2 regions of the Nocardioides sp. CPCC 205120 genome follow, and region 1 is predicted to be linked to the other one. Evidence: riboswitches for the same ligand, from Rfam matches in the RefSeq annotation. Region 1 holds a riboswitch; the other holds the start of a gene.
What was found. Region 1 has a riboswitch for cobalamin ahead of ACOACO_RS08825 (nitrite reductase). Riboswitches for the same ligand answer to the same signal wherever they lie in the genome.
Positions count from the first base shown of each region.

Region 2: another riboswitch for cobalamin. It lies ahead of ACOACO_RS08225 (FecCD family ABC transporter permease); the one in region 1 lies ahead of ACOACO_RS08825 (nitrite reductase).

Region 1 is NZ_JBMCYY010000001.1:1,884,183-1,898,475, forward strand. Features, by position in the region: gene ACOACO_RS08805 (sensor histidine kinase) at 1-592, shown strand, start outside; gene ACOACO_RS08810 (response regulator) at 589-1,209, shown strand; gene ACOACO_RS08815 (precorrin-2 C(20)-methyltransferase) at 1,279-2,892, opposite strand; gene ACOACO_RS08820 (precorrin-8X methylmutase) at 2,889-3,575, opposite strand; partial or broken gene ACOACO_RS08825 (nitrite reductase) at 4,251-4,454, opposite strand; cobalamin riboswitch at 4,533-4,664, opposite strand; gene bluB (5,6-dimethylbenzimidazole synthase) at 4,696-5,337, opposite strand; gene ACOACO_RS08835 (ATP-dependent 6-phosphofructokinase) at 5,375-6,706, opposite strand; gene cobN (cobaltochelatase subunit CobN) at 6,897-10,559, shown strand; gene cobF (precorrin-6A synthase (deacetylating)) at 10,556-11,329, shown strand; gene ACOACO_RS08850 (YbdD/YjiX family protein) at 11,466-11,663, opposite strand; gene ACOACO_RS08855 (carbon starvation CstA family protein) at 11,660-13,849, opposite strand; gene ACOACO_RS08860 (HAD family hydrolase) at 13,961-14,293, shown strand, end outside.
Region 2 is NZ_JBMCYY010000001.1:1,753,220-1,767,512, reverse strand. Features, by position in the region: gene ACOACO_RS08235 (ABC transporter substrate-binding protein) at 1-378, opposite strand, end outside; gene ACOACO_RS08230 (ABC transporter ATP-binding protein) at 375-1,244, opposite strand; gene ACOACO_RS08225 (FecCD family ABC transporter permease) at 1,241-2,305, opposite strand; cobalamin riboswitch at 2,433-2,615, opposite strand; gene ACOACO_RS08220 (lytic murein transglycosylase) at 2,648-3,484, opposite strand; gene ACOACO_RS08215 (anchored repeat-type ABC transporter permease subunit) at 3,481-4,392, opposite strand; gene ACOACO_RS08210 (anchored repeat-type ABC transporter ATP-binding subunit) at 4,389-5,147, opposite strand; gene ACOACO_RS08205 (choice-of-anchor M domain-containing protein) at 5,144-6,232, opposite strand; gene ACOACO_RS08200 (anchored repeat ABC transporter, substrate-binding protein) at 6,334-7,941, opposite strand; gene ACOACO_RS08195 (TIGR03773 family transporter-associated surface protein) at 7,911-10,418, opposite strand; gene ACOACO_RS08190 (choice-of-anchor M domain-containing protein) at 10,531-13,365, opposite strand; gene ACOACO_RS08185 (hypothetical protein) at 13,580-13,777, shown strand; gene ACOACO_RS08180 (protein kinase domain-containing protein) at 14,007-14,293, opposite strand, start outside.

The sequences.
Region 1 (14,293 bases):
GCACCGGGAGGCGTCGCAGGGGGTGGCCGAGGAGCTGGCGCTCGTCGCCGAGCGGGAGCGGGTGGCCCGCGACGTGCACGACGTGCTGGGGCACAGCCTCACCGTGGTCGTGGCGAAGGCCGAGCTCGCCGAGCGCCTGGTCGACCTCGACCCGGCCCGCGCCCGCACGGAGCTCGCGGAGATCCGCTCGTTGAGCCGCGAGGCGCTCAGCGAGGTGCGGGCGACGGTCGCGGGTCTGCGGATCGCCCGGCTGGGCGACGAGCTCGCGGCTGCCCGCGCCGCCCTCGCCGCGGCCGGGATCGAGGCCGAGGTGCCCGAGGACCCGTCGGTGGTGGACCCGCGTCGCCGGATCGTCGTCGCCTGGGCGCTGCGGGAGGCGATCACGAACGTCGTGCGCCACAGCGGCGCACGGCGCTGCACGGTCACGCTGGCGGAGGACGGCCTCGTCGTGACCGACGACGGCCGCGGCGGTCCGCACCCGCCGGGCAACGGCCTGCGCGGGATCGCCGAGCGCGTCCGCGCGGCCGGCGGCACCCTGGGCATCGACGAGGCGCCCGGCGGCGGGACGCGGGTGGAGGTGGTGTGGGCATGACCATCCGACTGCTGCTGGCCGACGACCAGGCCCTGGTGCGGGGCGCGCTCGCCGCCCTGCTGTCGCTGGAGCCCGACCTCGAGGTCGTCGCCGAGGTGGGGCGGGCCGACGACGTGGTCGAGGCCGCGGTGGCCGCGGGCGTCGACGTCTGCCTGCTCGACATCGAGATGCCGGGTGACGCCGCCGTCCCCGACGGGATCGCGGCGGCCGCCGCCCTGCGCGGTCGCGCCCCCGGGGTGCGGTCGCTGGTGGTGACCACCTTCGGGCGTCCCGGCTACCTGCGCCGGGCCCTCGAGGCCGGGGCGTCCGGGTTCGTCGTCAAGGACACGCCCGCCTCCGAGCTGGCCGAGGCGGTGCGCAGGGTCCACGCCGGGCTCCGGGTCGTGGACCCGCTGCTGGCGGGCGAGTCGCTCGCGGGGGGCTCCAACCCGCTGACGGAACGGGAGGTCGAGGTGCTGCGGGTCGCGCTCGACGGCGTGCCGGTCGCCCGCATCGCCGAGCGGGTGCACCTGTCGCCGGGCACGGTGCGCAACTACCTGTCCTCCGCGATCGGCAAGACCGGTACGGCGACGCGGGTCGAGGCGGCGCGCGTGGCCCGCGACCGCGGCTGGATCTGACCGGCTCCGCGTTCGTGGTAGCAGCGCCAGGCTTTCCGCGGCGCTCCCACCACGAACCGGGGAGCGGGCTCAGTCCACGCTGCGGGGGGTCCAGACGCGGCCGTGGTCCACGCGGGTCCGGGTCGCGCCGATGATCAGCAGGCACTTCATGTCGACGGTCTCGGGGTCGAGCTCGCCGAGCGTCGTGACGCGCAGCTCCTCCTCCGCCCGCCCGACGTCGCGCCCCACGACCACGACGGTCGCGTCGTCGCGCACCTCGCGGAGCGCCTTCAACGCGTCGCCGAGCTGGTCGGGGCGACTGGCCGAGCGCGGGTTGTAGAGCGCCAGCACGAGGTCGGCCTGCGCCGCGGCGCGCAGGCGCTGCTCGACCACGGCCCACGGCTTGAGGCGGTCCGACAGGCTCATCACCGCGAAGTCGCCCCCGATGGGCGCGCCCGCCCGGGCGGCCACGGCCTGCACGGCGGAGACGCCCGGCACGACGTGGACGGGCACGGAGGCGTACGCCGGGTCCTCCGCGGCCGCCGCCACCTGCGCCTCGTGCACGGCGGTCGCCATGCCGAACACCCCGGCGTCGCCGCCGGAGACCACCGCGACCCGCTCGCCGCGCAGCGCGAGGTCGAGTGCCAGCCGGGCCCGGTCGACCTCGACGGCGTTGCCGCTGGCGTGGCGCGTCAGGCCCTCGCGGTGCGGCACCCGCCGCACGTACGGCGCGTACCCGACCACGTGGTCCACCTCCGCGAGCACCGCGGAGGCCTCGGGCGTCAGCCAGCGGTCCGGCCCGGGGCCGAGCCCGACGACGGCCAGCTCGGCGGGCGCCGACGACGCGGCGCCGTCGGCGCCGACCGCCCCCGGGAGCGCGCCCGTGCTCGGAGCAGCGGCCCCGGCGGTCCCGGTCCGCCGCCCCACGCTGTGCAGCGAGTCGCCCGCGACGACGATGAGTGAGAAGTACGGCACCGTGTCGGGGTCGACGTCGACGACGCGCAGGTGCCGCTCGGAGGCCATGGAGGCCCGCTCGACGTAGACGGCGTGCTCGAGCCGGCCCGCGGCGGCGAGCGCGCGCCGTACCGCGGGGAAGCGTCGGCCGAGCTTCATGATGATCGCGCCGTCGGTGTCGGCGAGGCGCCGGGCGAGCTCGGTCTCGGGCAGCGTGCCGGGCAGGATCGTCAGCACGTCGGTCTGGCGCACGAGCGGCGCGGCGACGGTCGCGGTGGCCGCGGCGAAGGCCGGCACGCCGGGCACGACCTCGGTCGAGAAGCGCTCGGACAGGGCGTCGTGCATGTACATGTACGACCCGTAGAACATCGGGTCGCCCTCGGCGAGCAGCACGACGTCGCGGCCCGCCTCGAGGTGGGCGGCCAGCCGCGCGGCGGACTCGAGGTAGAAGTCGGCCATCGCGCCGGCGTACCCGCCCGGGTGGTCGGTCGCTCCCGTGGTGACGGGGTAGACGAGCTCCTCCTCGATCGCGCCGGCCGGGATGAGGTCGGCGGCGATGCGGCGCGCGTTGGACTGCTTGCCCCGCCCGGCGTGGAACGCGACGACGTCGGCGGCCGCGATGAGCCGCGCCGCCTTCAGCGTCACCAGCTCGGGGTCGCCGGGCCCGACGCCGACGCCGTGGAAGCGGCCCGGGGGTACGTCGAGCGGGCTGCCGGTGGTGGTGCCGGTGGTGGTGCCGGGGGTGCTCACTCCGCCTCCTGGGCGATCGCGTTGAGGGCCGAGGCGGTCATGGCTGAGCCGCCGCGGCGCCCGTGGACGGTGAGGAACGGCAGGTCGTGCGCGCCGGCCCAGGCGGCGAGCGCCTCCTTCGACTCAGCGGCGCCGATGAAGCCGACCGGGCAGCCGACGACCGCGGCGGGCGGCGGGCACCCGTCGGCGAGCAGCTCGAGCAGGTGGAACAGCGCGGTGGGGGCGTTGCCGATCGCGACCACCGAGCCGGGCAGCCGGTCGGCCAGCAGCGACAGCGCGGCCGCGGACCGGGTGGTGCCCCAGGCCGCCGCGAGCCCGCCGACGCGGGGGTCGCGCAGCGCGCACAGCACCTCGTTGGCGGCGGGGAGGCGGGCCCGGGTCACGCCGGTGGCCACCATGTGGGCGTCGGTGATGATCGGTGCGCCCGCGGCGAGCGCCGACCGCGCCGCGCGCACGAGCTCGGGGTGCACGACGACGGAGGGGGCGAGGTCGGTCTGCCCGGTGCCGTGCACCATGCGCACGACGACGCGCTCGACGTCCGGGTCGGGCTCCCCGTCGGTGCCGCGGGGCAGGTGGTCGAAGCCCCCGGCGGCCCGCACCTCGCGGCGGATCGTGGCGAAGGAGTCGACGTAGATCGCCGCCCCCGAGCCCTCGTAGGCGTAGCGCCGGGTCGGGCGCCGCAGCTCCGCGGCGGCCGCGGGCGCGACGACGACGGGCAGCAGCAGGGAGCGCCACGGGGTGACGACGACGGGCGCGTCGTCCGGCAGGCCGTCGAGCAGCCGGGCCGCCACGGCGGGGGTGAGCACCCCGTCGGGCACCGCGACGTGGTCGTGGCTCCCGCCCACCGGCCCGTACGGCGGGGGCTCGGCCGCCGCGGGCACCCGCGGGTCCGGCTCGCCCGCGGGCAGGGGGAGGGGCGCCTCGAGCTCGTCGACGTGCCACGGGGCCTCCGGGCCCTCGCCGCGGGCGACGAGGAACTCGTGGGCGACGCCCAGCAGGGCGGGCACGGCGCCCTCGAGCGGCACGACCGGTCCCCAGCCTGCGGCGCCCCAGCGCACCTGGGCGGTGGTCGCGTCGAGCGCGACGAGACCGACGTCGGTGGGGCGGCCGAGCACGTCGCCGCGGCCGTCGTCGAGCACGAACAGGAAGCGGGCCGACAGCCCGGCCAGGGCCGGGTCGGCGCGCAGGGCCTCGTCGAGCGCCCGGGCGACGGGGCGCAGGTCGGCCCGCCCGCCCTCGACGCCCGTGAGCGGGGAGACGAGCACGTTGCGCACGAGCTCGTGGCTGCGCGAGGGGAGCAGGCCGGTGGCCTCGATGGCGGCGTCGGCCGCGGGGAGGAGCTGCCCGTCGGCGAGCGCGAGGCCCCGCAGCTGGAGGTTGGCCCGTCGGGTCAGGTGCACGTCGCCGTCGCCGTGGGCGGCGGCGACCCGGCCGACGGCCCGCAGCGTGCCCGCGTCGGTAGCGCCGCCGACGAGCCGCAGCCGCACGAGGCCGCCGTCGTCGGCGGGCCAGGGGCGGGCGACGCCGGGGCACAGGTCGGTGCGCGTGCGGGTGACGACCATGGGGAACCTCGTCCGTGCCGGGGCTCGTCACGCGGAGCCCGTCCTCGACACCGGTGGCGGGCGCCACCGGGTGCCAGCAGGTCTTCGGGCTCGGGGTCCGCCGGCCGGGACGCCTTCCCAGGGGGATCGCCCCCAGTGGCTCCTCACGAGGAGGTCCCGCCCGTCACCCACACCGCTGCGCGTCAGCCCCGGAGTCGCACCGGGTTCCCTGCCCCTCGCGGGGTCGACTGGCGCGGCGAGACTACCAACCGTCGGAGGTGACGAAGTCCGCGAGCGGCCGGGCGGTCGTCCAGCCGTCGAGCTCGAGCGTCGGCCGCTCGTCGAAGCGGGGCGTCGGGCCCAGGCAGAGCACCGCCACGGGCTCGGCGCCGTCGGGCATGCCGAGCAGCTCCGCGAGGGCCGCGGGGTCGAACAGCGACACCCACCCCATGCCGAGCCCCTCGGCCCGTGCGGCGAGCCACAGGTTCTGGATCGCGCAGGCCACCGACGCCAGGTCCATCCGCGGCATGGTGCGCCGGCCGAAGACGTGCTGCTCCCGGCCCTCGCGCAGGGCGACGACCAGCAGCTCGGCGCACTCGCGGACGCCCTCGACCTTGAGGCGCAGGAACTCGGCGGCGCGCTCGTCGAGCGCGGCGGCGGTCGCGTGCCGCTCGGTCTCGACGAGGGCGTGGATGCCCTCGCGCAGCTCCGGTCGCGTGATCCGCACGAACCGCCACGGCTGCATGAGCCCGACGCTCGGCCCGGCGTGGGCGGCCGCGAGCAGCCGCGCCAGCACGTCGTCGGGCACGGTCGCGCCCGGCACGAACCGGCGCACGTCGCGGCGCTCGCCGATCACGCGGTAGACGGCGGCGCGCTCGGGGTCGCTGAAGGCGTGGGGGGTCACGGGCGGGGAGGGTACGCCGTCGGCGCCGGGGAGCACCTCAGAGCATCTGGCGCGGCTGGGCCGTCGACTCGAGCACGCTGAGCCACAGGTCGCCGTCGGGGGAGACGCTGTGGGCCCGCTTCGTCACGGCCGGGATCGGCACGTTGACGAAGCGGTGCTTGCGCCGCCCGACCACCACGTCGGTGCGGCCCGACATCGCGGCGTGCACGGCGCTCTGCGCGAGGCGCGCGCAGTAGACGGCGTCGGCCGGGTCGGCGGGCACCGACCGGATGAAGTAGCCGGGGTTGAAGTAGCGCAGCGTCGCCTCCTCGCCGTGCTCGGCGAAGTCGTCGCGGATGCGCTCGCGCAGGTAGCGGCCCGGGTCGCCCAGCACCTGGTTGCCCGACGCGTCGGTCGCGTCCGCCGCCGCCTCGCCACCGGGCAGCAGGTGCGGACCGACGCCCTCGGCGACCACGATCACGGCGTACCCGCGGTCGGCGACGCGGTGGCGCACGTGGGCGAGCAGGCCGTTGTCCCCCTCGAGGGTGAAGGGCACCTCGGGGATGAGCACGAAGTTCGCGGTCTGGGCGGCCAGCGCCGAGTAGCAGGCGATGAAGCCGGCGTGGCGGCCCATCGTCTGCACGATGCTGACGCCGTTGACCGCGGCCTGCGCCTCGACCTTCGCCGCGGTGATCGACTGCGCGGCCCGGGCGAAGGCGGTCTGGAAGCCGAAGCTCTGCCCGATGTGCGGGATGTCGTTGTCGATCGTCTTGGGCACGCCGACGATCGCGATCGGCAGGCCGCGGCGCGCGCACTCCTCGTGCAGGGCGTGGGCGCCGCGCATCGAGCCGTCGCCGCCGACGACGAAGAGGATGTCGATGTCGTGCGCCGCGAGGGTGTCGACCATGACGCCGGGATCGCGGGCGCCGCGCGAGGAGCCCAGCACAGTGCCGCCGCGCTCGTGGATGTCGGCGACGTAGTCGCGGGTGAGCGCCACCGGCTCCAGCCCGCTCGCGGGGTCGAGACCGGCGTACCCGTTGCGGAACCCGACGACGTCGGTGACGCCGTAGTGGTCGTCCAGCGAGCGCACGAGCGCGCGGATCACGTTGTTGAGGCCGGGGCACAGCCCGCCGCAGGTGATGACGGCGGCGCGGGTGCGCGACGGCTCGAAGAAGATGCGGGCGCGGGGGCCGCCGGCCTCGAAGGTCGGCAGCTCCTCGCGCGGGACGCGGCGGGCGTCGATGAGCGCGAGGGTGTCGTCCATGAGGATCCGGTCGCCCTCGGCGACGTAGTACTGGTTCGTGGTCCGGCCCTCGACGTAGGAGGCGAGGGGGGACTCGACCGTCGGCTCGCCGAGGGTCCTGACCTGGAGGTCCGCGAGGGTCACCACGTGCCGAACCCTAGTGGCCCGTGCCCTAGGCTGCCGACGACCTTCCGCCGACGGACCCAGGAACCCGGCGCGACTCCGGGGCGGTTCCGCCACTGTGACCCCCACGACGCCGAACGGCGGCGCGGGCCAGCCAGACACTGACCGCCGGCGGTCCTGACCCGACGGGGCGAAAACCCCGAGGAGGAACCCCGTGACCCGCATCGCGCTCGTCTCGACGTCCGACACCGACCTGCTCTCCGCCCGCGCCAGCGGCGTCGAGTTCACGGTCGCGAACCCCTCCCGCTCGGCGCACCAGGAGATGGCCGACGCGCTCGCGGAGGCCGACCTCGTCGTGGCCCGCATCCTCGGCTCGCCGCAGGACCTCTGCTCCGGGTTCCGCCGCATCGTCGGCACCGGCGTCCCCACCGTGGTGCTCGGCGGCGAGCAGACCCCGAGCGCGGAGCTCATGGAGCTCTCGACGGTGCCGGTGGGCGTGGCCGCGGAGGCGCACCGCTACCTCGCCGAGGGCGGGCCGGAGAACCTCCGCCAGCTGCACGCCTTCCTCTCCGACACGGTCCTGCTGACCGGCGAGGGCTTCGAGCCCCCGGCCTCGCTGCCGGCGTGGGGCTGGGCGGAGCGCCCGCAGGAGGCCGCCGCCCTCGCCGAGGCGGGCGACCGGGCGCGGATCGGCATCCTCTACTACCGCGCGCACCACGCCTCGGGGAACACCGCGTTCGCCCACGCGCTGGCCGACGCCGTCGACGCCACGGGCACCGCCGTGGGCCTGCCGGTCTACTCCTCCTCGCTGCGCTCGGCCCCCGACGACCTGTACGACGCGCTGGGCTCCCTCGACGCGCTCGTGGTCACCGTGCTGGCCGCCGGTGGCTCGACGCCCGCCGACGTGGCCGCGGGCGGGGCCGACGAGACGTGGGACGTCGAGCGGATCGCCGCCCTCGACGTGCCCGTCCTGCAGGCGCTCGCGCTCACCAGCAGCCGCGAGGAGTGGGAGGCCTCCGACGACGGCGTCTCGCCGCTCGACTCCGCGACACAGATCGCCATCCCCGAGTTCGACGGGCGCATCATCACGGCGCCGTTCTCGTTCAAGGAGGTCGACGAGGACGGGCTGCCGCGCTACGTCGCCGACCCCGAGCGCTGCGCCCGCGTCGCCGGCATCGCCGCCGCGCACGCCGCGCTGGGCCGCACACCTGCGGCTCGCAAGCGCCTCGTGCTCATGCTGTCGGCGTACCCGACGAAGCATGCCCGCATCGGCAACGCGGTCGGCCTCGACACCCCGGTCTCCGCGATCCGCCTGCTGCGGGCGCTGCGCGACGAGGGCTACGACCTCGGCCCGGCCGACGGCGAGGTCACCCGCCTGCTCGACCTGGAGGACGAGACCGCCGCCGGCGACGCGCTCATCCACGCCCTCATCGCCGCGGGCGGGCAGGACGAGGAGTGGCTGACGAACGCCGACCTCACCGACGCCCACGTGCGCATCACCCCGGAGCAGTACGCCGCGTGGACCGCCGAGGTGTCGCCGGCGTTGAAGGCCGAGATGGTCGAGGCGTGGGGCGAGGCGCCCGGCACGCTGTTCGTCGCGGAGTCCTCGGACGGGGGCGACGGCGCGATCGTGCTGGCCACCCTGCGGGCCGGCAACGTCGTCGTGATGATCCAGCCGCCGCGCGGCTTCGGGGAGAACCCGGTCGCGATCTACCACGACCCCGACATGGCGCCGAGCCACCACTACCTGGCGGCCTACCGCTGGATCGAGGCGTCGCCGGAGGCGGGCGGCTTCGGCGCCCACGCGGTGGTGCACCTGGGCAAGCACGGCTCGATGGAGTGGCTGCCCGGCAAGAACGCGGCGCTGTCGGCGGACTGCGCGACCGACGCCGTCCTCGGCAACCTGCCGCTCGTCTACCCGTTCCTCGTCAACGACCCGGGGGAGGGGGCGCAGGCCAAGCGCCGCGCCCACGCCACGATCGTCGACCACCTGGTGCCGCCGATGGCCCGCGCGGAGACGTACGGCGACATCGCCCGCCTCGAGCAGCTGCTCGACGAGTACGGCAACATCGCGGCGATGGACCCGGCCAAGCTGCCGGCGATCCGCGGCGAGATCTGGACCCTCATGCAGTCGGCCCAGATGCACCGCGACCTCGGGCTGGAGACCCGTCCCGAGGACGACGACTTCGACGACTTCCTGCTCCACGTCGACGGCTGGCTCTGCGAGGTCAAGGACGCGCAGATCCGCGACGGCCTGCACGTGCTCGGCGGCGCCCCGGAGGGCGAGGCGCGGGTCAACCTCGTGCTCGCCATCCTGCGCGCCACCCAGGTCTGGGGCGGCCAGGCGGGCGCGGTCCCGGGCCTGCGCAGCGCCCTGGGCCTGCCGACCGGCGCGGGCAAGGAGCCGAGCACGGCCGAGGTCGACGCCGTGGAGCGCCGCGCCCGCGCCCTCGTCGAGGCGATGGAGGCGGCCTCCTGGGAGCCCTCCGCGGTCCCCGGCGTCGTGGACCGGCTCGAGGGCGACGCCGACCCGGCGGTCGGTGAGGTGCTCGCGTTCGCCGCCACCCAGGTCGTGCCGCGCCTGGCCCGCACGACCGACGAGGTGACCGCCGTGCTGCACGCCCTCGACGGCGGCTTCGTGCCGGCCGGTCCCTCGGGCTCGCCGCTGCGCGGGCTCGTCAACGTGCTGCCGACCGGCCGCAACTTCTACACGGTCGACCCGCGCGCCGTGCCGTCCCGCCTGGCCTACGACACGGGCGTCGCGATGGCCGAGTCGCTGCTCGCCCGCCACCGCGAGGACACCGGTGACTGGCCCCGTTCCGTCGGTCTCTCGGCCTGGGGCACCTCGGCGATGCGCACGTCGGGCGACGACGTCGCCGAGGTGCTGGCCCTCGTCGGCGTGCGCCCCACCTGGGACGAGGCGTCGCGGCGCGTGAACGGCCTCGTGCCGGTGCCGCTCGACGAGCTCGGCCGCCCGCGCATCGACGTGACGCTGCGCATCTCGGGCTTCTTCCGCGACGCGTTCCCCCACGTGGTGGACATGCTCGACGACGCGATCCGCCTCGTGGCCGATCTCGACGAGCCCGACGAGCTCAACTTCGTGCGGGCCCACGCCCGGGCCGACCTGGAGGCGCACGGCGACGAGCGCCGCGCCACGACCCGCATCTTCGGCTCCGCCCCCGGCGCGTACGGCGCGGGCGTCCTGCAGGCGGTGGAGTCGGGCAGCTGGCGCACCGACGCCGACCTGGCGGAGGTCTACACGGCCTGGGGCGGCTTCGCCTACGGCCGCGACCTGGCGGGCGTCCCGGCGACCGAGGACATGCAGGCCAACTACAAGCGCATCGCGGTGGCGGCGAAGAACATCGACACCCGCGAGCACGACATCGCGGACTCGGCCGACTACTTCGAGTACCACGGCGGCATGGTCGCGACCGTCCGCGCGCTCACCGGCACCGCGCCCCGCGCGTACGTCGGCGACTCGACCTCGCCCGACGCCGTGCGCACCCGCACGCTGGGCGAGGAGACCGCCCGCGTCTTCCGGGCCCGCGTGGTCAACCCGCGCTGGATCTCGGCGATGCAGCGCCACGGCTACAAGGGCGCGTTCGAGCTCGCGGCCACGGTCGACTACCTCTTCGGCTTCGACGCCACCGCCGGTGTGGTGGGCGACCACATGTACGACGCGCTCGCCCGCGCCTACGTGCTCGACGCCGACGTCCAGGCGTTCCTGCGCCAGTCGAACCCGTGGGCGCTGCGCGGCATGGTCGAGCGGCTCTCCGAGGCGGCCGAGCGCGGCATGTGGGCCGAGCCCGACCCCGACGTCGTGGCGCAGATGCAGCGCGTCTACCTCGAGGTCGAGGGCGAGATCGAGGACCGGTGACCCGCACGCTCCACGTCGTCGGCCTGGGGTGCGGCGACCCGGCGCACCTCACGGGCCAGGCGGTCGCGGCGCTGCGGGGGGCGGCGTACGCCGTGGCGCCCCGCAAGGCACGCGGCGACGGCGGGGACGACCCCCTCGTCGCGGTACGGCGCGACCTCCTCGCCGCCGTCGCCCCCGGGCTGGCGCTGGTCGAGGTGCCCGACCCCGAGCGCGACCGCTCGGCGCGCGTGGCGGGTGACGCGGCGGCGTACCGCGGGGCCGTGGCGGACTGGCACGCCGCCCGCGCCGCGGCGTACGAGCAGGTGCTGCTCGAGCGGCCCGGTGACGCGGCCTTCCTCGTGTGGGGCGACCCCGCGTTCTACGACTCCACGCTGCGCATCGTCGACGCCGTGCTCGCGGGCGGTCGCGTGGCCGCGCAGGTGCGGGTGGTGCCGGGCATCTCGAGCCTGCAGCTGCTCGCGGCGGCGCACCGGATCGTGCTCCACGAGGTCGGCCAGCCCATCACCGTCACCACCGGGCGGCGCCTGCGCGAGGCCGTGGACGCCGGGGCCGACAACGTCCTCGTCATGCTCAACGCCGGCCTCGACCTGGCCGGTCTGGAGGACTGGACGATCTGGTGGGGCGCCAACCTCGCCGCCGCGGGCGAGCGCCTCGTCGCCGGTCGCGTCGGCGACGTGCTGGGCGACGTGCTCGCCGCCCGCGACGCCGCCAAGGCGGAGGCGGGCTGGGTCATGGACTGCTACCTGCTGCGCCGCCCCGCCCCGGCCTGACGCGCGGCGCCCGACCGTCACCACACGTCGTACGACGTGCCCGTCACCGTGCGGTGCCGCTCGGGGGAGTGATGACGAACGGGCGGGCCCGTCCGACGACGAGCCCGCCCGTCGGCGGATCAGCGGCGGTCGCGCGTCAGCAGCAGCGGCCCGCAGCGGCGTGCTCGCGCAGGTGGTCGCGGTGCCGCTCGAACTCGCGGCGCGACACCGGCTCGACGCCGTCGGCGGCGCAGCGCGCGACGTACGCGTCCCAGCGGCCCTCGCCGCTGACCTCGCGCAGGTACCAACGGACGCCCGACCAGGCCCGGCGGGTGCGCTCGGCGAGCGCGCTCATGCCTCCGCCCCCGCCTTCTCGCGCCGCTCGGCCTCCCAGGCGGCCAGCTCGGCCTTCTCCTCCTTCGTGGCCACGAAGTCCGCCGGGGCCACGATGGTGGACGGCACGGCCGGCACCTCGGTGGTCGGCAGCGAGCCGGCGCGCACGGCGCGCACCCAGATGACCACGGCGTTGGCGACGATGACGAGCACGAGCACGGCGAACGCCGCCTGCAGCACGCCGTTGGTGGTGGAGTTGCGGATGACGGTGTCCATCTGGGCGGCGTCGGCGGCCGGCGCCAGCACCTCGCCCGCGTCGCGGGCCTCGCGGTAGGTGTCGGCCTGCGCGAAGTAGCCGATCTTCGGGTTCGACGAGAAGACCTTCTGGTACGACGCCGTCATCGTCACGACGAGGTCCCAGGCCAGCGGGACGGCCGGCACCCAGACGTAACGCAGCCAGCCGTGCTTGAGGAAGAGCGTCACGCAGAGGGTCAGGGCGATCGCGGCCAGCAGCTGGTTGGCGATGCCGAACAGCGGGAAGAGCTGGTTGATGCCGCCGAGCGGGTCGGTCACGCCGACGTAGAGCATGTAGCCCCAGCAGGCGACGACCACCGCCGAGGCGGTCCAGGCCGCCGGCTTCCACGACGTGTCGGCGAACTTGGGCCACACGTTGCCGACCGTGTCCTGCAGCATGAAGCGGCCCACGCGGGTGCCGGCGTCGACGGCGGTGAGGATGAACAGCGCCTCGAACATGATCGCGAAGTGGTACCAGAAGGCCGCCATCCCGCCACCGAACGCCTCGTCGAAGATCAGCGAGATGCCGAAGGCCAGCGTCGGGGCGCCACCGGTGCGGGAGATGAGCTCCTCCTCGACGCTCGCCGCGGCCGCGGCCAGCGCGTCGGGGGAGATCGAGAACCCGAGGGTGGCGACGAACTCGCTGGCGCTCTCGACCGTGCCGCCGGTCGCACCGACGGGGGCGTTCATCGCGTAGTAGAGGCCCGGGTCGATGACCGAGGCGGCGATGAGCGCGGAGATGGCGACGAACGACTCCATCAGCATGCCGCCGTAGCCGATCATCATGACCTGGCGCTCCTTGGCGACCATCTTGGGCGTGGTGCCCGACGAGATGAGCGCGTGGAAGCCGGACAGGGCGCCGCAGGCGATGGTGATGAACAGGAACGGGAAGAGCTGGCCCGCGAAGACGGGGCCCTCGCCGCTCGAGGCGAACTCGGTGACCTTCTCGTTCTCCAGCACGGGCCGGGCGAGCACGAGGCCGATCGCGAGGAGCACGATGACGCCGACCTTCATGAAGGTCGAGAGGTAGTCGCGCGGGGTCAGCAGCATCCAGACCGGCAGGATCGACGCGACGAAGCCGTAGGCGACGAGCAGCAGCGTCAGCGTCTCCTTGTCGAGCGTCAGCGCCTCACCGAGGCCCCAGCTCTCGACGTACCCGCCGCCGATGATCGCCAGCAGCAGCAGGACGACGCCGATGGCGGTCGTCTCGAGCACGCGGCCGGGGCGCAGGTAGCGCAGGTAGAAGCCCATGAACAGCGCGATCGGGATGGTCAGGCCGATGGAGAAGACGCCCCACGGCGACTCGGCCAGCGCGTTCACGACGACCAGCGACAGCACCGCCAGGATGATGATCATGATGGCGAAGACGGCGATGAGCGCCGCGATGCCGCCGATGACGCCGATCTCCTCGCGCACCATCTGGCCGAGGCTCTTGCCGTCGCGCCGCATGGAGAGGAAGAGGACGACCATGTCCTGCACCGCGCCGGCGAGGATGACGCCGACGATGATCCACACGGTGCCGGGCAGGTAGCCCATCTGCGCCGCGAGCACCGGGCCCACCAGCGGGCCGGCGCCGGCGATGGCGGCGAAGTGGTGGCCGAAGAGCACGCGGCGGTCGGTCACCTCGAAGTCGGTGCCGTTCTCCAGCCGCTCGGCGGGGGTGGCGCGCCGGTCGTCGAGGCGCAGCACCTTCCGCCCGATGAAGCGGGCGTAGAAGCGGTAGGCGATGGCGTACGACGCCAGCGCCGCGAAGAGGATCCACAGCGCGGAGACGGACTCGCCGCGGCTGAGCGCCAGGACCGTCCAGCAGCCCGCGCCGACGAGGGCCACGAGCACCCACACGGCGATCGAGACCGGCGAGCGGCGGGAGCGTGGAGCGGGTGGGGACGGAGGGGTGGACGTCGTCGTCGACATGGGGCGCTCCCGAGGGACAGGCGGATCGCGGACCGGTGAACGTTACCTCCCGCGGGGCGCCCCGCGCTGCTGCCGACGCAGCCGTCCGCCCGCGCCCCTACCCTGGTCGCCGTGACCCGCCCCGCCGCCCCGCTCGTCGTCGGGTTCGACCTCGACATGACCCTCATCGACACGGTCCCCGGGTTCGCGGCCACGCTCGGGGCCCTCGGGGAGGAGCTCGGCGTCGACCTGCCGATCGCCGAGATGACCGAGCGGCTCGGCCCGCCGCTGGACGTGCTGCTCGCCCCCCACCTCGAGGCCGCGCGGGTGCCGGAAGCCTGCGACCGCTTCCGGGCGCTCTACCCCGACCTGGCCGTCACGAGCGTGCCCACGCTGCCGGGCGCCCACGAGGCGCTGGCCGCGGTGCGCCGGCACGGCGGTCGGACGCTGCTCGTCACCGGCAAG
Region 2 (14,293 bases), 130 kb from region 1:
GCCCCACCCGGCGAACATCAGCTGCGGGTCGACGGCCAGCACGTTCTCGAGCGTCGGGAACTGGTCGCCCACGACCCGGAGGTCGTCGACGCGGTCGTCGGGGTAGGCGAGCTCGAGCACGTCCTGGTCGCGCTCGACGCCGGTGACGGCGACGAGCTCGTCGCGCGCACCCGCGGCGAGGGCGATCGAGATGATCCCGCCGTCGTAGGCGTAGAGCTCGGTGACGGGCTCGGCGACGGTGAGGTCCTCCCCGCAGTTCTCCACGGTGATCCCGCCCCCCGCCGCCGGGGCGGCGCCGTCGGAGCCGCACCCGCCGAGCAGCGAGGCACCGAGGGCGAGGGAGACGACGCCGACGCGGCGGGCGGGGCTGCTGCTCACGGGTGGTCCTTCCGGGGGTGGATCAGGAGGTGGGACTGGTCGAGGTGGGGGTGGGCGACCTGCGTCGACCCGACCCCGAAGTGGGCCGCCACGTTCGGCGCGCTCAGCACGTCCTCGGGACGGCCGACGGCGACGAGCCCGGCGGGCCCGGAGCCGCGCTGCTCGGGTTCGGCCCAGCCGACGACGGCCAGGAGGTCGAAGAAGCGCAGCGCCAGGTCGAGGTCGTGGACGGTGGCGACGAGGGTCTCGGCGCGCTCGGCGAGCACCTCCAGCAGGCGCAGCTGCCAGGCGACGTCGAGGTGGTTGGTGGGCTCGTCGAGGAGCATCACCGGGCACTGCTGGGCCAGGCCGCGGGCCAGCACCGCACGACGCCGCTCGCCGCCGGAGAGCTGGTCGCAGGGGTCGTCGACCCGGTCCGCGAGCCCCACGGCGGCCAGGGAGGCGAGCACCACCTCGCGCTCCGCCGTACCCCCGCGGGACCACGGGCGGGCGCGCGGGACGCGGCCGAGCGCCACCATCTCGCCGACGAGCAGCTCGGCCGCGACCACCTCCTCCTGGGGCACGTAGGCCAGGCGGCGGGCGCGCTCCCGGATGGGGACGTCGTGGCTGTCCTCGAGCCGTCCGGCGGCGTCCGCGATCAGCACGTCCCCGGCGCCGGGGTGGAGCACCCCGGCCAGCACCCGCAGGAGGGTCGTCTTGCCGGCGCCGTTCACGCCGACGATGCCGAGCCGGCGTCCCCGCGGCACGTCGAGGTGCACGTCGCGCAGCACCTCCCGACCGCCGAGGCGGGCGGTGACGCCCCGCAGGCGCAGGGCCAGGTCGGGCCCGCCGCCGGCCCCGCCGTCGGGGCCGTGGTCCGGGCTCACCGGCCGCCCCCGAACTCGTAGCGGCCCCGGCCCATCAGCAGCAGGAAGAGCGGCGCGCCGACGACGCCGGTCACGACCCCCAGCGGGATCTCCTGCGGCCGCACCGCGAGGCGGGCCACCACGTCGACCCACAGGAGGAACAGGCCGCCGCCGAGCGCCGCCACGGGCAGCACCACCCGGTGCTGCGCCCCGACGACCAGCCGCGCCGCGTGGGGCACGATCAGGCCGACGAAGCCGATGCCCCCGCTGACGGCGACGAGCACGCCGACGAGCACCGCGAGGCCGACGAAGAGGGCCGTGCGGAGACCGGTGACGCTCACGCCCAGCGCCGAGGCGGTCTCGGGTCCCGCGGCCAGCGCATCCATCCACCGGTGGATCGCGACCATCGCCACGGCGGCCACGACGACGACGAGGGCGGGGATCCAGAGCTTCTCCCAGGTGGCGCCACCGACGCTCCCGAGCATCCAGAACATCACCGAGTTGGCGGCGCGCGGGTCGTCGCTGAGGAAGACGAGGAACGAGGCGATGGCCGACAGCCCGGAGGACAGCACGACCCCGGAGAGCACGAGGCGCAGCGGCGTCAGCCCGCCCTGTGCGGTCGCCACGAGCCAGACGAGCAGCGCCGCCACGAGGGCGCCCAGCAGGGCTCCGACAGAGATCGCGTAGATGCCGAGCGCGCCGAGCACGCCCATCGTGATGACCGCGGTGGCGCCGACCGACGCGCCCGAGCTGATCCCGAGCAGGTAGGGGTCGGCCAACGGGTTGCGCACCAGCGTCTGCATGCCCGCGCCGGCGACCGCCAGGCCCGCGCCCACGACGAACGCCAGGAGCGCCCGCGGCAGCCGGAGCTCCCACACGATGACGTCCCAGCGGCCCGGCTCGCGCCCGGTCAGGCGGTCGGTCACCGCGGACACGACCTCCCCCACGGGGATCGCCTCGGAGCCGAACGCCAGGGAGACGACGACGCTGGCGAGCGCGGCCGCAGCCAGGACGAGGGTGAGCGGCCAGAACGGCAGCCGGCGGCGGGGACGCGCGGTCCGGGTCCGCTTCCCGTGGCTCACGGGGTGCGGCCGCGGGCGGGCTCGGGGGCAGGGCCGGGGGCGCCCCTGCGGGCGGGGCGAGCAGGACGAGGTGACGGGTCCACCGCGGGAGGCCTCTCGGGTCCGGGGCCCTGTGCGCGAGGGCCCGCTGTCGAACACGTGAGCCGACAGGTCTTCGGACTCGGGATCGTCCGACGACACCGCCTTCCCAGGGCTCCCGCCCCAGTGGCACCTGGTGTCGCCGTCTCCCTCACCGCTGCGCGCCAGTCCCGGATTCCCACCGGTGTTCCCTGGCATCCCTCAGGATGCGATCGACTCGGTCCGGAACGTAGCACGGCGTCGCGGGGCGCGGGGCCCGCGGTCTCAGCGCCCGGCGGCGGCCCCGATGCGCTCGGCCTCGTCGGCGACCTGGTTCACGTAGGCGACGTCGGCGTTGTAGGCCGTCACCGCCGAGATCCACGCCGTCGGCTCGGTCAGCACCCCACCCGTGGCGCACAGGTACGTCGCGGCGGAGAGCGCGGCGTCGTCGATGCTGTCGGGGTCGGGCGTCCCGTCGCCGTCACCGTCCGCCGCGTGCTCGCGCCACGTGGCGGGGACGAACTGCATCGGCCCCACCGCCCGGTCCCAGGTGGTGTCCCCGTCGAGCTCGCCGCCGTCGGTGTCCGCGACCGCGGCCACGCCGTCGCCGTCGAGGGGCACGCCGAGGATCCGGGGCAGGGCCCGCCCGTCGGCACCCACGACCGCTCCCCCGATGCGCCCGTGGTCGGACTCCACGGCCCCGATCGCGGCCAGCGTGTTCCACCCCAGGCCGCACCCGGGCGCGCTCGAGGCGACGGCGAGGGAGGCGCCGGCGTACGCCGCGAGCGCCCGCTCCGGCACGCCCGTCGTCGCCGCGGTGCTCGCGACCCACGCCGCGTCGACGAGGTCGGTCACGGGACCGGCGGCCCCGTCGGTCCCGTCGACCGTGCCCGCGGCGTCGCCGTCCGGCTCGGCCGGTGCCGCGGGGAAGGTCCGGGGCGCGGTCGGGTCCACGGCGGGGGCCGACGTGGGCGGCGACGCAGGGCTGCGACCGTCGTCGCTGCGCGCGTCGACCACCCCCGCGGCGACGGCCCCGAGCCCCAGCACGGCGAGGGCGCAGGAGGTGGCGAGCAGCGCCGTACGCCCGCGGTCGGGGCGCTTCCCCGAGCCGACCCGGCTCATCGGAGGTCCCCCGCCGCGCCGACCGGAACGGGTACGACGGGAGCCGACGCCCGCGCCTGCCCGCGGGCGGTGCGCGCCGTGCGGAGCGCACCGCCGAGGGTCCACACCAGCAGGAACACGGCGGTCAGGACGAGCACCACGGTGCCGCCGGTCGGGAGGTCGAACGACCACGACAGGTAGAGGCCGACGACGGCGCAGGCGGCGCCGTTCGCGGGGGCCAGCAGCATCATCGCGCCGAGCCGGTCGGTGAGCAGGCGGGCCGTGGCCGCCGGGGTGATGAGGAGCGCGAGCACGAGGATGTTGCCGATCGTCTGGACGGAGATGACCACCGCGAGGGTGACGAGGACGTAGAGGAGCAGGTCGAACCAGAAGACCCGGAGCCCCAGCGCGCGGGCCGACTCGCGGTCGAGCGAGATGGTCACGAGCTCCTTGCCGAGCACGGTGACCAGCACCAGCACGGCGAGTCCGGTGAGACCGACGACCCACAGGTCGCGCGTCGGGATGCCCGCGATCGAGCCGAAGAGGAACTGCTGCAGGCTGCCGGCGTACCCCTGGGCCTGGGAGATGACCACGATGCCGAGCGCGAAGGCGGCGACGAAGAAGACGCCGATGACGGAGTCCTCCTTGAGCCGGCGGTTCTGCGCGAACACGGCGACGAGCACCGCCGTGAGGACGCCGGCGATCGTGCCGCCGAGCACCAGGTTGCCGCCCACGACGAACGCCACGGCCAGGCCGGGGAAGACCGCGTGGGCGACCGCGTCGCCGATGAAGGCCATGCCGCGCAGGACGACGTGGCAGCCGACGACCCCGCACACGACCGAGCTCATGACGAGCACCGCGAGGGCCTTGGGCAGGAACGACAGGTCGGGGTTGAGCAGGTCGGTGAGGAACTCGGCGGGCGACATCACGCCGCCTCGAGCACGCGCACGAGCACGCGGAGCAGCGCGGAGTCGGGACCGACGCCGAACGTGTCCATCCACGCCTGCGGGCTCGCCGCCAGCTCGGCCGGGGTGCCGGTGGCGACCACCCGGCGCTGCAGCAGGGCGATGCGGTCGCAGGTGTCGAGGGCGCCCAGCAGGTCGTGGGTCGTCATCAGCACCGCCCGGCCCTCGCGGGCCAGACCGGTGAACAGCTCGGACAGCAGCTCCTGGGTGGGCAGGTCGAGCCCCGTGAAGGGCTCGTCGAGCAGCAGCACGGCGGGCCGCTGCACGAGGGCGCGGGCGACGAGCACCCGCTGGCGCTGGCCCCCGGACAGCTGGCCGACGGGCCGCTCGGCGAGCTCGCGCATGCGGACGCGGTCCAGCGCCTCGGCGACCGCCTCCCAGTGCCGGCGCCGCGGCTGCCGACCGAGGCCGACCTGCCGGGTCAGGCCCGTCATGACGACACCGGCGACCGAGGCCGGGAAGTCCCACGCGAACTCGTGGCGCTGCGGCACGTAGCCGATCGGGGCGCGGCCCGGACGCGCCGGGCGGCCGTCGACCTCCACCCGTCCGGCCGAGGGGCGCACGAGGCCGAGCGTCGTGCGCAGGAGCGTCGTCTTGCCCGCGCCGTTGGGGCCGATGAGGCCCACCAGCTCGCCGCGGGCGACGGCGAGGTCGACGCCGTCGAGGACGCGCCGCCCACCCAGCTCGACGGCGACGCCGTCCAGCACCAGCGCGCTCACGCGCGGACCTCCTCGTCCTCGCGCGGTCCGCCCCGCAGCACGCGGTCGCGCTCGCGACGTCCCCGCACCAGCGCGACGACGACCCCCGCCACGAGGGCGAGGCCCACGGCGGCGATCGCCACGACGAGCACCACGGTGAGCGTGTCCCGGCCCCCGTCCGCCGCGGCGTCCTCGCCGGACGCGGCCGGCGCCGTGCCGTCCGCCGGCTGCGCCACCACGTCGCCGCCCGCTCCGGCGCCGGCCGCGCCGCGGTCGCCACCCTCCCAGGTCGCGGCGAGCGCGTCCTGCGGCGACGTGGCGGTGCCGACCGCGAAGCGCACCACCTGGGTGTCGCTGACCGTCGTGCCGTCGACCAGGTCGGCCTCGGCCGTCAGCTGCAGGAGGTAGACGCCCGGCTCGGTGAAGACCCAGTTGGCGTGGGTGTGGGTGTTGACGTCGACCCAGACGGGCTGCGGCTCGCTGACGCGCGAGTCCCACAGCACCTGCGGCTCGCCGAACGACCCGGACTGCAGGTAGACGGTGGCGGTCCCGGGTCCCTGCACCCCGGTGAGCGACAGCGTGACGCCCCGGTCGATGCTCTCCATGACCCCGGGGTCCTGGGTGTTCCACCCGACCCAGACCACGTCGGGGTCCTGCGTCTGCGGCATCACCCAGACGTCCGCGCCGGGCTCGGCGCCGAGGAAGGCGTACGCCGGGTCCTCCGGCACGCTCAGCCGGCCCTCGTCGAGGATGTGCAGGACCGTCTCGTCGGGGTGGCGCCACACGCTCTGCCCGCCGGCCTCGCCGCGGGCCACGTCGTCGTGGACGAGGAACGTCCACTCGCCGTCGACGAGCTTCGGGCCCATGTCGACGTGGCCGGAGGTGAGCACCCGCTCCCCCCGCACGACCGGCTGGTCCGCCTCGACGGTCTGGTCGAGGCCTCCGGGGTCGTCGGTGGGCTCGGCGGCCCCCGCGGGCGGTGACGCACCCGGCCCGGCGACGAGCAGCAGCGGCACCAGGGCCGTGAGGGCGGCGAGCGCCGCGCGGGCCGGTCGGCCGCGGCGGGACGGACGGGGGTGGGGCCGGCGGGGCCCGGTGGCGGTCATGCGTGGTGCTCCTCTGCTGCCGCCGGTGGCGGTGCTGGCGGGGACGGTGGTGGACAGGACGGGCGGATCGGGACGGGGGTGGGCGGTGCGGTGGCGGCGCGTCACGGGCCCAGGCACTCGCGCAGGGAGTCGGCGTTGAACCGCACCAGCTCGACGTACGACGTCACGCGGTCGTCGAAGGTGTCGCCGTAGATGGCGCACACCCGCACCCCGGTCTCGGCCGCGAGCTCGGAGAGCGTGCTCGATCGGGCGGCGAGGTTGGGCTCGAGGAACACCGCGGGGATCTCGAGCGTGCGCAGGGTCTGGGTGAGCTTGCGCCGGTCGGCCAGGGACGGCTCGACCGCCGGGTTCGGCGTCACGAAGCCGGCGACCTCGATGCCGTACGCCGCGGCCAGGTAGCCGAAGGCGTCGTGCGTGGTGACGAGGTAGCGCCGCGCGGGCGGGATCGCGTCGATCGCGGCCTGGACGTAGGCGTCGACCTCCTCGAGCTCCGCGAGGTAGGCCTCGGTGTTCGCCCGGTACTCCCGCGCGCCGGCCGGGTCTGCCTCGATGAGCGTGTCGCGGATCAGCTGGGCGTAGGCCATCGTGTTGCCCACGTCCTGCCACAGGTGGGGGTCGATCTCCCCGTGCACGTGCTTGCCCAGCACGGCCTGGGCGAGCTGGTAGACCCGGGTCCCGGGGCGGCCGAGGAAGTCGTGCCCGGCACCTTCGGGCACCTCGTCGAGCGCGCGGGGCGGCACGTCGACGACGACGCGGGACGCGTCGTACGTGGTCTGGGTGTGCTCGCCGCCGCCCGAGGGGTCGTGGACGACGACGACGGCGCCCTCGTCGAGGTCGGCGGTGACGTCGGCGTGGCCCTCGGAGAGCACCACGGGATCCGTGATGCCCGCCTCGGCGGCCGCCTCGTGCGGGTTCACCCCGACCGCGAAGGTCACGGTCGCCTCACCGACGTCGACGGGCCGGCTGGTGCTGTCGACCTGTAGCCGGGCCCGGAAGGTGAGCGTGTAGGTGCCCGGCTCGTCGAAGGCCCACGACAGGTGGGTGTGGGCGTCGACGGGCAGCGTCATCGTGTCGTCGCCGTACCCGTCCGCGGCGTCGAAGCCGTCGGAGGAGTCGAGGTAGACGTCGGTGTCGCCGAAGGTGCCCGTGAGGTAGGCGTGCACGTCGCCCGGCCCGGTGGCGTCGACGGCCGAGACGAGCACCTGCGAGGCCCGGGTCGCGCCCTGCTCCGCGGCGTCGCCCCGGGCCCGCATGCCGAGCCAGACCGTGTCCAGGTCGACGTGCTCGACGAGCGGGATCAGCTCGGCGGCGTACTTCACCGACTCCTCCGCCAGCGACACGTTGGGCGCCCCGGCCGGCAGGTTGGCGTCGAGGGTGCGGATGACGTTGTGCTCCTCCAGCAGCGCGTAGTTGCTGAACGCGACGTCCGCGTAGACCACGTTCCGGGCGTCGCGCAGCGTCGGCTCGTAGGAGTGCGGGTCCCCGCCGGCCCGCACGATCGAGGCCACGTCGACCCGGTCGCCGCCGACCCGGCCCACGAGGTCGGCGAGCAGCGGGGTGGTCGTGACGACCTGGAGCCGCCCGCTGTCGGCGGACAGCAGCGGGGACGCGGTGCACGCGGTCCCGGTCGTCAGCGCCACCGCGAGGCCGGCGGCGGCGAGCCCGCGGCGTACCCCGCTCACGGCGTCGGCACCGGACGCCGCTGCCACCACAGCAGGGCGGTCCCGCCCGAGCCGAGCAGCAGCAGGCCGCCGAGCACGCCGAGCAGCAGGGGCACGGCGTCGCCCCCGTCGTCCTCGCCGCGGGCGTCGGCCACGCGCACCGCGTCCTCCTCGCCCTCCAGCGCCACGAGCCCGCCGTCCGCGGGCACCGCGGCCGCCTGCGCGGCCGCCCGGGCGACGAGCGCCTCGTCACCCCCGGCGGCCAGGGCCGGACCGCACGCGGTGCCGGCCCCCGCGCCGGCACCGGTACGGACGACCGCGGCCGCCGGGTCGACGTCACCCACCGCGACCGTCAGGGTCTCGGTGTCGCTGGACCGCGTGCCGTCCGCCAGCGTCGCGGTCTGGGTCATCCGGAGCCGGTAGACCCCCGGCGCGGAGAAGGCCCAGTTCGCGTGGGCGTGGACGCCCAGCGGGATCGAGTACGACGACCCCGGCCCGGCGAGCACGACCTCGTCGACGCCGCCGAACGCGCCGGTGAGGAACACGCTGACCCGCCCGGGGCCGTCGACGGCGTCCAGGCGCCAGTCGACGGCGCCGCGCACGTTCCCGGTGTTGAGGGACTCCGTGTTCCACCCGAGCCAGACGAGGTCGGGGTTCTGCGTCTGCGGCACCTGCCACACCCGGGAGCCGGCGGCGCCCACCGCGCCGAAGCCGGCGGGGAGGGTGACGGCCGCGGACGGCTTCACCCACAGCACGACGCCCTCGGGCTCGCGGTAGACCTTGCGGCCCGACGTGTCGTCGCCGACCGACGACTGCAGCCGGCCGTCGACCACGCGCGACGCGTAGTCCACGTGGCCGGCGGACAGCACCGTGACCTGCGGGACGCACGGCCGGGCGGGGGTCGTGCGGGCCGGCGGGGTCGACCCGGCGGCCGCACCGCCCCCGTCCCCCGGCGGGGGCGGCGTGGTGCCACCGGGCTCGGTGTCGACCGTCTCCCCGCAGCGGGCCGGGTCGAGGCCGGTGACGTCGGCGGTGCCGACGGCGACGGCGAGCACGAACTGGTCGGCCGAGGTCGCGCCCGAGGCGAGCCGGGTGGCGCGCTCCATCGACAGGCAGTAGGTGCCCTGGGCGGTGAACGCCCACGAACCGTGGGCGTGCGTGTTCTTCGGGATCGTCACGGTGTCCGCGGCGTCGAGGCCGTCGCGGGAGCTCATGAGGACGTCGACCCCACCCAGGACCGTCGAGGACGGCCGGTAGAGCGCGAGGTGCCCCGGGCCCGAGAGGTCGGTGAGCCGCCAGCTGACGCCGCCCTGCGTGGCCGCCGCAGGGATCTCCTCGGTCGACCAGCCGGGCCAGAGCAGCCCTGCCTGCTGGGTGTGCGAGACCTGCCACACCGGGCTGCCGGGCGCACCCAGGAACGCGTACGTCGGACCCGCCGGCACCTGGGCCCGCGTGCGGGGCAGGAGCTGCAGCACCGTCTCGTCGGGCCGGCGCCACACCGGACGGGTGGCGGACGTGGTGGTGTCCTTCACGAGGGTGTCGAGACGCCCGTCGGTCAGCACCGACGCGACGTCGACGTGGCCGTCGTTGAGCACCGTGGCCCCGGCGCGGTTGACCGTGCCGTTGGGGACGTCCCACGTCCCGCCGGGGGTCGGTCCGGGGGTGGGTCCCGGGTCCGGGGTGGGGTCGGGGGTGGGGTCCGGCGTGGGGTCGGGGTCGGGGTCGGGGCCCGGGTCGGGGTCGGGGCCCGGGTCGGGGTCGGGGCCCGGGTCGACCCCGCCGGCGCAGTCCGCGGGGTCCACGGAGCGCACGTCGGTCTCGCCGACGGCGACGGCGAGGTGGAACGCGTCGACGGTCCGACCTCCCGACGCCCGCTGCGCGGAGCGCTCGAAGGCGAGGCAGTAGGTGCCCTGGGCGGTGAACGCCCAGGAGCCGTGGGCGTGGGTGTTCGGCGCGACGGTGAGGGTGTCGGCCGCCGAGATCCCGTCGCGGCTCGAGAGGAGCACGCGCGTGGCGCCGAGGCTCCCGGGGTCGGAGGCGTGGAGGACGAAGTCGCCCGGGCCGTCGACGCCCTCCAGCGACCACCGCACGCCGCCCGGGATGGCCGCCGGGTCGATGGCCTCGGTGGACCAGCCCGGCCAGAGCAGGCCCTCCTGCTGGGTCTCGGCGACCTGCCACACGGGGTCGCCGGGGGCGCCGAGGAAGTCGAAGCCCTGCGCGGGGATGGTCGCGCGGGAGGCGGGCAGCAGCTGCAGCACGGTCGTGGCGGGGTCGCGGTACACGGGTGCGCCGGCCGTGCCGTCCTTGATCCGCGTGGTCAGCTCGCCGGCCTCCAGCAGGGACGCGACGTCGACGTGGCCGTCGTTCAGCACGACGGCGCCGGCGGCGTTGACGGTGCCGTTGGGAACGTCCCACGGGGCCGCGGCGGCGGCCGCGGACGACGGGGACGGGTGCAGCGCGGCGACGAGGGGCACCGCGAGGGCGAGCACGGCGAGGGGCACGAGGCGGGACGGGCGGTGACGCACGGGGACTTCTCTCCAGGGTGGGGACGAGGCGGACGGCCCGCCCGTCGTCCCCGGGACGGGTGTCCCGGGGACGACGGGTGGAGCGCCGAGGCTGGGCCGCTCGGTGGGTCGCTCAGGGGCGACCGGTCGGGGTGGCCCAGATCCAGAAGTGGCGCTGGGTCGTGCGGTAGGTGTCGTCGTGCGGCACGAAGACGACGCCCACCTGGTAGCTGCCCTTGACCTGCGGCAGGACGGGGGTGGCCACCTGGCGGCGGGTGCCGTCGTACGCGTAGGCCGTGGCCGTGACCTGCCCGGTGCCCGCACGGCGGGTCGTGACGAACACGGTGCCGGTGACGGCCTCGCCGTCGTGGCCCTCGAAGAACACCGAGATGGGCTTGGCCGTGCCGAGGCGGCCGTACTGCCACGGGCCCGCGGGCGAGATGCTCGACCCCGTGCCCACCGACCCGGGCTGCGGGAGCGCGGGGACGTCGGGCTCGGCGGCAGGAGCCACGTCCAGTGTCACCGGGGCCGACGGGCCGTAGGCGACGGCGCCGTCGGGACGCACCACGCTCGCGGTCACCTGCGCGCCGTCGAGCTCGGTCGTCGCGGGGAACGCGTACGTCGCACCCGTCGCCCCCTCGACCGTGACGGGCTCGCCGCCACCGGCGGGCGTGAGCGTCCACCGGTAGGTGTCGAGCACGGTGGCCGGCGCGACGGACGCGGTCAGCTCGACCGTCTCGCCCGCCGTGACCTGCTCGGCGCCGCCCGCGACCGTGACGACCTGCCGCGGGGCGGCACCGTGGTCGTCGACGTGGATCGCGACCGGCTCGGTCGTGACGGTCTCGTCGGTGCCGGCGAACGTCAGCGTCGCCCGCACCTGCACGCCCTCGAGCGCCTGCTCGGCCACGAGGTCGTGCGAGAGGCCCTCGGCGCCGGGGAGCGTCGTCCACTCCTCGGTGCCCGGCCAGCGCCACTGCCAGGCGACGGTGTCGCCCTCGGCGAGACCGGGGTCGGCGACGAGGTCGAGGTTGATCGCCCCGCCCTGGTGGTAGTGCCCGCCGAGGCCCTGGAAGAAGAAGACCTGCTCGTCGGCGTCCGCCGTCGAGACGTTGATCGCGACGCTGGCCTGGCCGGCGTAGACGTCCTCGCCGTCGGCGCCCGCACCGGGGCGGACCGCGATGAGGTAGAGCAGACCGCCGTCGAGGTCGGCCGTCACGGGCATCTCGACGCTGAGCGCCTCGGGGCCCGTGCCGCGCTCGATCTCGGTGTTCACCCACGGGTCGGCGTCGAAGTTCGAGTACTGCCAGACGTAGGTCAGGCCCTCGGCGGCGGGGAAGACGGTGCCGGTGGCCCGCAGCGTGCTGCCGTCGCGGTAGACGCCCTGGACGCCCTCGATGAGGACCTCGCGGTTGCGGATGTCCACTGCGATCGGGGCCGACTGGGCAACGGCGACACCGTCGCGCACGGCCTGCACGGCCCACTCGCCGACGGTGTCGAAGGTCGGGACGGCCTCGAGCGCGCCGTCGGTGACGACCGCGCCCGGCACCTCGGACCACGTGTAGCCGTTGCTGCGGTGGACGAGGCGCAGGGTCTCGCCCGCACCCTCGCGAGCGGTGACCGCGACGCGGTGCGGCTCCCCGACGTACGTCGCGCCCGTCTGCTCGAGGCGCGCCTCGACGGGGGCGGAGGTCGGGGCGACCGTCACCCGCTGCCACGGGGTGCTCTGCACGACGGTGCGGCCCTCGACCAGCTCGACAGCGAGCTCGTACCCGTCCCAGCCCATGTCGGCGACGAGCTCGAGACGGCCGGCGGCGGCCTCGGTGCCGGTGCCGCTGACGACCATGCTGGAGGCGTCGCTGCCGGCCACGCGGGCCAGCCAGCGGTAGCTCTGCCCCTCGGCGAGGGTCGCGCCGACGACGCGCGCCGTGAGCGGGTCGCCGGCCGTGTAGCCGTCCCGGAGACCGTGGATGCCGAACTCCGCGCCGTCCGGCTCCTCGGTCACGACGACCGAGGTGGCCGCGGAGGTCGAGGCGGCGGCGAGGTTGGCGACCGACGGCACGAAGCGGGCGGTGATGGCGTGCGTGCCGACCGTCAGGGCGTCGGTGGTGAACCGCGCCGCGCCGTCGACGACCGCCTCGTGGCCCAGCACCCGCTCGCCGGCGAGGAGCTCGACGTACCCGGCGGCCTCGGCCGGCGCCACGGTGGCCGCCAGCTCGAGGGTGTCGCCGAGCACCAGGCGCTCGCTCGACGCGCTCAGCGTGGTCGTCGTGGCGACGGCCTCGGGGAGGTCTCCCACGACGAAGGTGTACGTCGCGGTGTCGCGCTGCGGCTGACCGCCGACCGTGACCGTCGCCTCGACGCCGACCTCGTAGGTGCCGGGGGCCGTGAACGCCCAGTTGGCGTGCATGTGGGTGCGCCCGATGGTGAAGGTGCGGAACGTGTCCTCGTCGGAGGACCACAGGCGGTTGGGCTGACCGAAGTTGCCGCTGGTGAAGAGCTCGAGGTCGCCCGGACCCTCGAGGCTCGTCAGCGTGAACGTGGTGCGGTTGCCCTCCACGCCCCCGACCGGGATCGACTCGGTGGAGAAGCCCGGCCACAGCTGGGACGGGCCGGGGTTGGACTCGGGCGCGATCCAGACCTGCGTGCCGGCCGGCGCGACGAACTCGTAGCCCGCGGGCACGGTCATCACGGAGTCGTCGTCGACGTGGAACCAGGTGGTGTCGGGGTCGAGGCGCGTGCCGTTGCCCTCGGGGACGTCGGCCTTCGACCCGAGTGCGAAGGCACCGGCGTCGAGGAACGTGGAGACGGCGTCGGTGTGGACGTCCTGCAGGACGCGGTGCTCCCGCGGGGCCGGGGCCGGCCCCTCGGCGGCACCCGCGGGTGCGGCGGGCAGGGCCAGCGCACCGAGACCGGTCGCCAGCGCGACGACCAGGCCGACCGCACGAGGCGGTGTTGACGTGGGGTTCACGGGTCTTCTCTCTTCTCGGGTCACGACGGCTCGCCGCGTCCGGGCATGCGGACCCAGGGACGAGGTCGACGAGCGACGCTCTTGCGAACGATTTTCATTATTGACTAGGCATTCGCTGAGCGCCACCTGTGACGGGAAGAAATCGCGCGGGGACGCGGTGGTCCGGCAACGGAGAGGGGTGCGCAGGCGCGGCACCTGCGTCAGACTGCTGGGCATGGGTCTGACGTGGGCGGTCGTGGCGGCGCTGGCCGCCCTCCCCCTGGCGCTCGCCGTGCTCACGGCGCGCGGCAGTCGGCGGCGGGGCGCGGGACGGGTGCGCGCCGCGCTCGCGGGCGCGCTGTTCCCCGTGACGTGGGTGGCGTGGTACCTCGTGGACGCGCCGCCGCGGTGGTGGCACGCGACGCACGGCTGACCGGTACGGCGCGCGCCGTACCGGTCGGGGTGGATCAGGTCCTGCGGGTCAGGCCCTGCGGGTCAGGCCCGGTGGGTCAGAGGACGACCAGCACCAGCACGAGCAGCGCGGTGAGTGCGAGGGAGAGCAGGATCGAGCCGAAGCAACCGAGGCGGTTGCTGAAGAACAGGAACACGGGGGCCTCCGGGGGTAGGCGTGGTCCGGGGCAGGTACCCGCCCTGGCGCTCGGTCAGCCGGCGACCTCGTCGTCGACGATGAGGTAGCCGCCGTCGCCGCGTTCCAGGTAGAGGCGGCGCACCTCGCTCTCCGAGGAGCCGTCGCTGGTGTAGGTGAGCGTCACGTCCACCGCGCCCTCCCCCGCCGGCTGGACGTCGTCCACGGTCACGGCGTCGATCGTCGACCAGAAGCCCTGGTAGTCGGCGAGGCTCCCGACCTCGTCCTGGAACCCGCTGCCGAGCATGGCCCAGGCCGTCCCGGTGTCGCCGGGCAGCGCGCCGTAGTAGGCCTCGACGAACT